Regions from separate parts of the Rhodococcus sp. PAMC28707 genome, predicted to be linked through region 3. Evidence: riboswitches for the same ligand, from Rfam matches in the RefSeq annotation. Region 3 holds a riboswitch; each other region holds the start of a gene.
The links. A riboswitch is a leader RNA that binds a small molecule or an ion and turns the genes downstream of it on or off. The one in region 3 is predicted to bind cobalamin.
Positions count from the first base shown of each region.

Region 1 (3,277 bases), 2.1 Mb from region 3:
TGATAGCAGGCAGTTTGGCCGGGTCCAAAGCCGAAATGTTGGCATGCTCGTCGAGCAACTGCTCGAGCCGGGAGATGTCGCCGTAACTCTCGGCGCGGGCCATCGGCGGGATGAGGTGATCGACCAGAGTGGCGTGGGCACGACGCTTGGCCTGCGTCCCCTCGCCCGGATCGTTGACGAGGAATGGGTAGATCAGCGGCAGGTCGCCGAGTGCGGCATCGGTGCCGCACGAAGCGGACATCCCGAGCGTCTTACCTGGTAGCCACTCGAGGTTGCCATGCTTTCCGAGGTGGACCATCGCATCGGCACCGAAGCCGCCGTCCTGAATCGACGCCTGGATCCAGCGATACGCCGCGAGATAGTGATGACTGGGAGGTAGATCGGGATCGTGATAGATCGCGACGGGTCGCTCGCCGAATCCGCGGGGCGGTTGAACCATGATGACGACGTTGCCGAACTGCATTGCCGCGATGACGATCTCGCCTTCGGGATCGCTCGAGCGATCGACGTACAGATCACCGGGAGCCGGTCCCCAATGCTTCTCGACGGCGGACGTCAGGTCCTCCGGGAGCTCGGCGAACCAAGACCGGTACCGCGCGGCCGAGATGCGGATCGGATTGCCCTCGAGCTGTGCGTCGGTGAGCCAATCCGGGTCTTGTCCACCGCGCGCGATAAGTGCGTGGATGAGTGCGTCGCCATCGCGGGCGGCCAAGCCCGGAACGGCGTCGGGTCCGTCCTCTGGTCCGAGATCGTATCCCGCGGTGCGCATCTCGGTCATGAGCGAAATCGCGCTTGCCGGCGTATCGAGGCCGACGGCATTTCCGATGCGAGCATGTTTGGTCGGGTACGCCGAGAACATCAGGGCAATCCTGCGCTCCGACGTAGGAATGTAGCGAAGTCGTGCATGACGCACCGCGATTCCAGCTACCCGCGCAGCACGTTCGTGATCGGGGACGTAGGTGGTCAGGCCATCGCCGTCGATCTCTTTGAACGAAAACGGAACCGTGATGAGTCGGCCGTCGAATTCGGGAACTGCAACTTGAGTCGCAACGTCGAGCGGCGACATGCCGTCGTCGTTCGCATCCCAGGTAGCCCGACTGCTGGTCAAGCAAAGCCCCTGCAGGATGGGAACGTCCAGCGCGGCTAGTTCGGTCACGTCCCATGCTTCGTCATCGCCGCCTGCCGACGCGCCTGCAGGCTTGGTTCCGCCCGCGGCCAACACAGTCACGATCATCGCGTCGGCCGACTTCAAAGCGCCCAGTAGTTCCGGGTCTGCGGCGCGCAACGACGCGCAGAAGAGCGGAAGCGCCTTCCCACCCTTCGCCTCGACGGCCGCGGCAAGAGCTTCGATGTATGCCGTGTTTCCGGCCAAATGCTGCGCTCGGTAGTAGAGGATCGCGATGGTCGGTCCGCCGGCATCGGCGGGTGTCACCGAAGACTCCAACACTCCCCACGTAGGTGTGTGGACGGGCGCAGAAAACCCGTGACCGGTGAGCAGAACGGTGTCGGACAGGAAGCCGAAGAGTTCGGCAAGATTCTCCGGGCCACCTTCTGCCAGGTAATTGTGGGCTTGAGCTGCGACGTTGCCGGGGACGGTCGACAACTCCATCAACTCGGCGTCCGGCGCCTGCTCCCCACCGAGAACGACCACCGGCACGCCGGAGGCGAGTACCGCATCGACGCCCTCCTCCCAGGACCGCTTCGACCCCAAGATCCGGAGCACGATCAAATCAATGCCCTCAGCCAGCCCGGCAACATCGTCGGCGAGCAGGCGCGAAGGATTTCCCCACCGATAGTCGGCGCCGCTGGCACGCGCGCTGAGCAGGTCGGTGTCCGATGTGGACAGAAGCAGGATCACGGTTACTGCCCTCCTCGGGGTTTTCGCGCCCCGCATTCGTCTTGCGTGTGGGCTCACGGGAGAGGGTCTGGCTTTCACAGTGGCGCGACCGCGCCGGAGTTACACCGGCTTCCTCTCGGCCGAAGCCGTTCGAAGGGGATGCTACCGAAGAAACCCTCCGGCTCGTTACATCGGGAAACCCCGACAGGATGCACTTGTAGCCTGGACAGGTGATGTCGAGCGACCCGAGAACAACCCCCGACCGCTGCCCAGGTGCACTGACCTTGCACCAAGCAGCCGATGGCGCGCTGGCCAGGGTGCGGCTGCCCGGCGGAATGGTCGACCCTTCCCACATGCAGGTTCTCGCAGAGGCTGCTGGCGATCTCGGCAACGGGTCTATGCAGCTGACATCCCGCGGCAACATTCAATTCCGCGGGGTTCGGGACAGCACCGAGCTGGCTCGACGGCTTGCGAATGCCGGTATGTTGCCCTCCCCGTCACACGAGCGTGTGCGCAACATACTTGCCTCGCCCTTGACTGGTCGGGTGAATGGTGTCACCGATGTCCGAACCTTGATCACCGCACTCGACCGAGGCCTGTGCGCCCGTGCCGAGCTGGTGGATCTTCCCGGCCGGACACTGTTCGCCCTCGACGACGGCCGAGGCGATGTCACCGCTCTGGACCCGGACTTCGGTGTCCAAGCGCTCTCGCCCGAGTTGTTCGCCTTGATCCTCGGTGGCGCTGATACGGGTGTCCGGGTCGAACGCGACAGCGTCGTCGATGTGCTGGTGGACACCGCCCGAATATTCGTCTCGTTGCGGGGAACGGAGTGGCGACTGGCCGAGCTCGCCGACGGACCCGCAAGAGTTCTCGCAACGCTGGGCCTCGATTCATCCGGATACGACCCGACAATCACGGGCCCACTGGCCACTCGACCGTCCGATACACCCCCGATCGGGTGGCTGTCGCAGGCCGACGGACTCGTCGCGCTGGGCGGAGTCCTTGCGCTCGGCGTCCTCGACGCACGTCTCGCCGAGTTTCTCGCTGCAATCGACAAGCCGCTCGTCGTCACGCCGTGGCGCGGGATCGTCGTGTGCGATCTCGACGAGGGCGCTGCCGAACAGGTGGTTCGAGTACTGGCCCCGATGGGCCTGATCTTCGATGCCGACTCACCTTGGGTGAACCTCAGCGCCTGTACCGGCTCACCTGGGTGCGAGAAGTCGAATGCAGACGTGCGGGGGGATCTACGTGACGCCGTGGCTGCCGGCCGGAATCTTGCTGACCAACGCGAACATTGGTCAGGATGCGAGCGTCGATGCGGCAGGCCGAAAGGCGAGATCGTGGACGTCGTCGCCACCGGCGCCGGATACCGGGTGTCATGAGGGGTCTCCGTTCTGACCTATCGTGAACTCCATGTACGACTACATCCGCGACGGTGCG
Region 1 covers NZ_CP039253.1:24,798-28,074, forward strand. The annotation lists gene cobN (cobaltochelatase subunit CobN) at 1-1,858, opposite strand, end outside; cobalamin riboswitch at 1,905-2,031, opposite strand; gene cobG (precorrin-3B synthase) at 2,071-3,219, shown strand; gene E5720_RS00085 (precorrin-8X methylmutase) at 3,251-3,277, shown strand, end outside.
Region 1: it holds a riboswitch for cobalamin, as region 3 does, so the genes downstream of both, cobN (cobaltochelatase subunit CobN) here and E5720_RS12225 (ABC transporter substrate-binding protein) in region 3, are expected to answer to the same signal.

Region 2 (3,277 bases), 2.3 Mb from region 3:
AAGGCTGCCGTCGACTTGCCCTTGCCCGGACCGGTGTGCACGGCGAGAAGTGCTTGATTGCGGCGCTGACGCGTCGTCAGGCCGTCGTCGGGAACTGTTCCCGCAAGTGGTACTCCCTGTGGCATTGCTCGTCCTCTCAGGCCGCTGCGCGAACGACGGCGGCAACGTGCTCGGCGGAAAGGTCGGCAAGCCGCACGTAGCCACCCTGTAGATGCCCGGCGAAATCGGCGGCCAGTCCGAGACGGACCATGCCCGATTCGCAGTCCACGACGACCGAAGCAGTGCCGTCGGCTGCCAGACGCGACGCAGCGATACGTGCGCGCCCGACTGGATCGACACCGCCCGTCGCTCGCCCGTCCGTCATCGCGACGACGAGCGCACGGCGCAGCGGATCTCTGACCTTCTCTCGAAGGACGACCTCGCGGGCTCGCAGGAAGCCTTGTGCCAGTGGGGACTTCCCACCGGTCTTCATTCTGCGCAAGCGGGTGACAGCGACGTCGACGCTCGACGTCGGCGGAAGAACCAACTCGGCCTCGCGCCCTCGAACAGTGATGACCGCGACCTTGTCTCGCCGTTGGTATGCATCGCGCAGTAGCGACAGCACTGCTCCCGTCACGGCGGACAACCGATCGCGTGCAGCCATCGATCCGGATGCGTCGACAACGAAGACGATGAGGTTGCCTTCGCGACCTTCACGAATCGCCCCGCGTAGGTCCGCGGGCTCGAGTCTGAATTTCCCGGAAGTTCGTCCGCGCGCGACTTGATCCTCGGCTGCCGCGAACAATGTTCCGATGAGGTGAAGTCCCTTGCCACGCTCGGTGGTCGGGCGCACGACGCGCCCCTGCGCAGCACGCGACCGGGATCGACGCCCGGGCGCTCCCTCGCCGACGCCAGGAACTTCCATCAACCGCGCGCGAAACTGCGATCCGGGCGTTGCTGCATCTCGGTCACGAGATCCGTTGCCGGACGGTGGATCAGCCTGGTCGGGTGTCGGTGCACCGCCACCGTCGTCATCCGGGTCCGGTCCTGAATCCGTGGGTTCGGGATCGGTCGGTTCGGGATCGGTCGGCTCGTCGGGTTCCTGGCCGGATTCTGGCTTCGCGGAGTCTGCCTGTTCTGCCGCGTCGCGCATGGCGTCGTCGAGTGCACTCTCGTCGATCCCCGGTTCGTCGAACGGGTCACGCCTGCGGCGATGCGGCAATGCCAATTCCGCAGCGACCCGCACGTCCGACTCCTCGACCTTCGGCGAACCTCGCCATGCCGCGTGTGCCGATGCGGTTCTTGCCACTACGAGGTCCGCTCGCATCCCGTCGACGTCGAACGATGCACACAGCGCCGCAATTCGACGAAGTTCGGTGTCGTCGAGTTCCACCTGATCGAGTACGAGTCGAGCCGCGACGATGTGTGCGGCGATGTCCGCGTCCTCATCGGCGTAGTGAGCAGCAAACGCACTGGGGTCGCGCTCGTAGTTCAGCCGACGTCGTACGACGTCCATTCGGATGTCGACGTCACGTGAGGCAGTGACCTCCACGGCGAGCCCGAAGCGATCCAACAACTGTGGTCGGAGTTCGCCCTCTTCTGGATTCATGGTTCCCACGAGGACGAATTGCGCGGGATGGGAATGTGAAACCCCGTCGCGTTCGATATGGACGCGCCCCATCGCAGCCGCGTCGAGCAGAACATCGACGAGGTGATCATGCAGAAGATTCACCTCGTCGACGTACAGCACACCCCGATGAGCGGCGGCCAACAGTCCCGGCTGGAATGCACGTTCGCCGTCTCGAAGCACCTTCTCCAGATCGAGCGAACCGACCACGCGGTCCTCGGTCGCGCCGACCGGAAGCTCTACCAGTCGGGCCGGCCGTGTCACGCCATCGTCCTCGATGTCCGGAAGGAGTGTCGCGAGGGCACGCACGACAGTGGACTTCGCCGTCCCCTTCTCACCGCGGACGAGGACACCACCGATTCCCGGGTGCACCGCACACAGGATCAATGACAATCGAAGCTGGTCTTGGCCGACTATCGCGCTGAACGGATAACCGGGTTCTGAAGATCCAACGGCCTGCTGCACTTTCGATCCCCTTCATTCCTCGGTTTCCGCGCCGAGGACTTTCGATGCCCACCGAAGAAGTGGACAAAGTAAATGGATGCTGTGCGGTGATCTGACTTACGAGGCTGCCGACAATCGGCCTACTCGTACACAGTGGCGGGACCGCGCCTGAATCACACAGGACTTCCCCGCATCAGCTCCGTTGATCGAACCCTACCGTCGTTCGACGTTATTGCCGCCCGACGCCTCGCCCCAAGGAGTTCCGCCGCCCCGACGCATGGGCGTGTGCGGAATCCCGTCTTCGAGAACTTCCTCACCATCGGGCAGAAACCCGTGCTTCGAGTACATGTCCACCAAGTAGCTCTGTGCATTCATACGACACGGAGAGGATCCGACCTCGGCAAGGGCAGCACGCAGAATACGCGTGGTGTGCCCCTGCCCTCGCGCCGACCGCTGCGTGCACAGCCGCCCGATGCGGAAGGCCTTCTCTCCGTTGTCGTGCTCCTCGAGCAGACGCAGTGTGCACACCACTTCGCCGTCGCGTTCGAGCCAGAAATGCCTCGTTTCGGTGAGCAGATCTCGACCGTCGAGTTCGGGGTAGGCGCACGCCTGCTCTACGACGAAAACCTCGACACGCAGCTTCAACAGGTCGTACATGGTCTTGTTGGACAGGTCCAAAGCCCAGGAGCGCTTGAGGGCAGCAGCTTGCGTAGTCATAGGCCTGTTGCTATCACACGCCGGTGTGCTGTGCGAGTTGGGAAGACTCGTCCAGCTCGAGCGCACGCGAGGTCCAGTCGAATATTTCGCGGAACAGCGAACGATCCTCGGCCAATTTGACCCCGAGCGAGGGCACCATTTCCTTGAGCTTGGGCTGCCACGCCTCGTAGCGGTCGCCGAAGCAACGCTGCAACACATCGAGCATCGCCGGAACCGCAGTGGAAGCACCCGGCGACGCACCGAGCAGGCCCGCGATCGTTCCGTCTGCAGCGTTGATCACAGCGGTGCCGAATTCGAGAACTCCGCCGCGGCCCTTCTTTCGAATGACCTGAACCCGCTGGCCTGCGGTGACGATCTCCCAGTCCTTGTCGAGGACCTTGGGTGCGAATTCGCGCAGCGTATCCACGCGATCGGCCTGCGACTGAGACAGTTCGCTCAGAAGGTACTTCACCAGTCCGAGCTCGGTGACGCCCACTCCGAGCATCGACATCAAGTTCCCCGGCTTGACCG
Region 2 covers NZ_CP039253.1:431,306-434,582, forward strand. The annotation lists gene cobO (cob(I)yrinic acid a,c-diamide adenosyltransferase) at 1-125, opposite strand, end outside; gene E5720_RS01985 (magnesium chelatase subunit D family protein) at 137-2,071, opposite strand; cobalamin riboswitch at 2,135-2,283, opposite strand; gene E5720_RS01990 (GNAT family N-acetyltransferase) at 2,264-2,767, opposite strand; gene mqo (malate dehydrogenase (quinone)) at 2,781-3,277, opposite strand, start outside.
Region 2: it holds a riboswitch for cobalamin, as region 3 does, so the genes downstream of both, E5720_RS01985 (magnesium chelatase subunit D family protein) here and E5720_RS12225 (ABC transporter substrate-binding protein) in region 3, are expected to answer to the same signal.

Region 3 (3,277 bases):
GCAGACCGGGATGGTCGTTCATCTATCTGTTCTCGACGGATCCAAAAGCGTCTGCCTCGACAAGGTCGGTGGACGGTTCGCTGCCGCGCTGCCGTCCCGCGTCGGTGGCCGGGCCGCGTCGCACGCGACGGCCGGTGGGAAGGCGATGTTGGCGTGGCTGGATCCCGAGCATGTAGACACCTTGTTCGGCGCGACCCTTCCTCGCTTCACCGACAAGACCATCACCGAGCGGGCGGTCCTCCATCTGGAGTTGAACCGCATTCGTCAGCGCCAGGGGCTGGCGTTCGGTCTCGAAGAGGCGGTCCGTGGGATCTCATGCGTGGGGTCTGCGATTCGTGGTTACGAAGGCCCGGCCGGTGGTATCGCGCTGTGTGGAGAGACGCGGAACGCACAACTCGAGCGAGTGGCACCTTTGGTCGTGGACGCCGCTCGTGAGGTTTCGCGCACTCTGTTCCCCAAACGCGGAGCGCCCCGCAGTGCCCGCAAGGCGCCCTCGACGCGAGCGAACTGACCCCACCTCTGCACTTCTATGTGAGCTGGCGCACAATTGTCGGCAATGACTCAGTCGACAGGTCCCGAGCCTGCGCTGGCGGCAGGTGAGGATCCACGCCGCTACGCGCGGATACTGACGGCCGTCTACGACGCGACGATGGCAGGCGGCAAGGGTCCCGCCCGGCCGCGCGAGGTGATCGGTGATTCGTGGCGGCGGTTGCAGACTCTCGGTATCGATCCCGAACAAAAATCCATCTCACCCTCACTTGTAGACATCTCCGATCTCGAGCTGAGCCGTCGTGATTCGGGTCTGATCGACGTACTCGACGATCTGGCTCGAGGGCTGGAATCGGTCGTTCAGGACGGAAACAACATTCTCGTTGTGGCCGACCGTCACGGGCGGGTGTTGTGGCGCAGTGGATCTACGGCAGTGCTCGATCGCGCCGACGGACTCGGGTTCGTCGAGGGTGCCAGCTGGGCCGAGGACTCGGTGGGTACCAATGCGATCGGAACTGCGTTGGTTTCGCGCCGAGCAGTACAGATTTTTTCCGCCGAACACTATGTGCGAAGCCATCATCCATGGACGTGTGCGGGTGCGCCGATCAAGGACCCGCGGACCGGTCAGGTGATCGGCGCGGTCGATGTCAGTGGGCCTGCGAGTAGCGTGCATCCGACCACGCTCGCGCTTGTGGATGCCATTGCCCGTCTTGCTGAATCCCAACTGCGCGAGCATCATCGGCAGAATTTGGATCTGCTGCGCTCGGTCGCGGCCCCCATGCTCGCTCGGTTACATTCCCCCGCATTGGCGGTCGACGCCAACGGGTGGGTAGCGGCCACCTCGTCCGTCGCGTTGCGCACTCGAGTTCTGTTGCCCGAGGATCTGGCCACGGGGAGATTCTGGATGCCGACGCTCGGTGTGTGTGACGTCGAGCCCTTGCCCGGTGGATGGCTCGTCCGGCCGACCGGGGTGGCGGAGAGGGCATCCATCTCCGAGACCGCCGGTGCCACCACGGTCCGTATCGATCTACGCCATCCGCAGCACACGCGGGTACAGATCCGTAGCGAGGTCGGGGAATGGACACACGAGCCGACGCCGCGTCACGCAGAGATTCTCTACCTGCTGGCAGTCCATCGGGAGGGGCGGACCGCGGCACAGATGGCGGCGGATCTCTTCGGAGACGGCGGAAGGGCGATCACCGTCAGGGCGGAAATGTCGCGTCTACGCAAGCAGCTGTCCGGTGTGGTCATGACCCAGCCCTACCGGTTCGACGCGTCGGCGACCGTCGAAATTTTGCTGCCGGAGGACATCAGCAGATTGCTGCCGCATTCTTCGGCACCCGCGGTTCGGTCACGACGTATCAGCTGACGGAATGTGTGGGCCTCGGTAGGCGCGCTCGACCGCTGCCGAAGCCTCTCGTGCATACTGCTGGACGAAGCACTTAGCAAGCCAGTCGTAGGGGGAAGCCGGTCGAAATCCGGCGCTGACCCGCAACGGTGGGCTGTCTCCTCTCGTGGAGATGGCAAGTCCGATTACCCAGCGGCTGTGTGTGCGACACCTATTCGTCGTGGTCTACGAATCGGCAGTCCTGCGCGTGGTTGATTTTGCTGCGCGTCGACTCTCAATTTCGTGGCTCTGAGCTCCAAGTGAGGTTCATATGTCACCATCTACTCCCTCCATCGTCCGAATTGTCGCGGTCGGTTCTGCAGCCGCGTTGCTCTTCGCGGGCTGTTCGCGTGGCGACTCGATAGACGCCACCTCGGCCGCGGCGGCGTTCGACGAGCCGGTCACCATTTCCAATTGCGGCCTCGCCCAGCAGTTCGATGCCCCTCCGCAACGCATCATTTCCATGAACGACCACGTCACCGAGGTGCTCATCGAGATGGGTGCCGCGGATCGGATCGTCGGGATGGGCTATCAGAACGCCACCCCGACTGCGGAGACGGCAGCTGCATTCGAACGAATCACCGGCCTCGCCGACGAATACCCGACGAAAGAACAGATCCTCGATCTCGACCCGGACCTCGTCGTGGGCGGCATGCGAAGTGCCTTCAACGACAAGAAGGGCCGCTCCCGGGAATCGTTCACCGACGTCGGCGTCGCGACGTTCCTGTTCTCCGAGTATTGCGGATCGGGATTCCCCGACATCGGGATGCTCGAGAAGGACTACACCCAACTCGGTGAAATCCTGGGAACCGAGGACGCAGCGAAAGACGTCACCGACGGCGTCGTGTCGGGGCTTGATGCAGTAAGCGAGAAATTGACCGGCGTGGCTCCGACCCCGACGTTCTTCTACGACTCCGGTGAAGACGTTCCCTCGACCATCGGGGGCGTCGGCGTCGGGCAGGTCATCGCTGACTACGCCGGGGCGGAAAACATCTTCCCCGAAGGCGAGCGGCCCTACCTGGACACGACGTGGGAGATCATCGGCGAACGCGCACCACAGGCGATCGTCGTCCTCGACTACGGCGATACCTCCGCGCAGGGCAAGATCGACTTCCTGAAAAGTCAACCGATCATGGCGACGACGCCTGCCGTCCAACGCGACAACTTCATCGTCGTACCGCTCGACGACTTCTTCGAGAGCCCGCGACTGGTGACGAGCGTGGACACCATCGCACGCGCACTGCACCCGGACCGGTTCCAGGACTGATGGCCACCGCCGTCGAAACCCGCACTGCGCCTTCCGAATCCACGTCGACTCGACGCTCACGCTTTCCGCTCGGCGTAATTCTTGCACTGCTGATCGTCGGTCTTCTGGCTGCAATCGCAGCGGCAGCATCGTTC
Region 3 covers NZ_CP039253.1:2,700,385-2,703,661, forward strand. The annotation lists gene E5720_RS12215 (IclR family transcriptional regulator) at 1-511, shown strand, start outside; gene E5720_RS12220 (GAF domain-containing protein) at 557-1,858, shown strand; cobalamin riboswitch at 1,900-2,049, shown strand; gene E5720_RS12225 (ABC transporter substrate-binding protein) at 2,148-3,143, shown strand; gene E5720_RS12230 (iron ABC transporter permease) at 3,143-3,277, shown strand, end outside.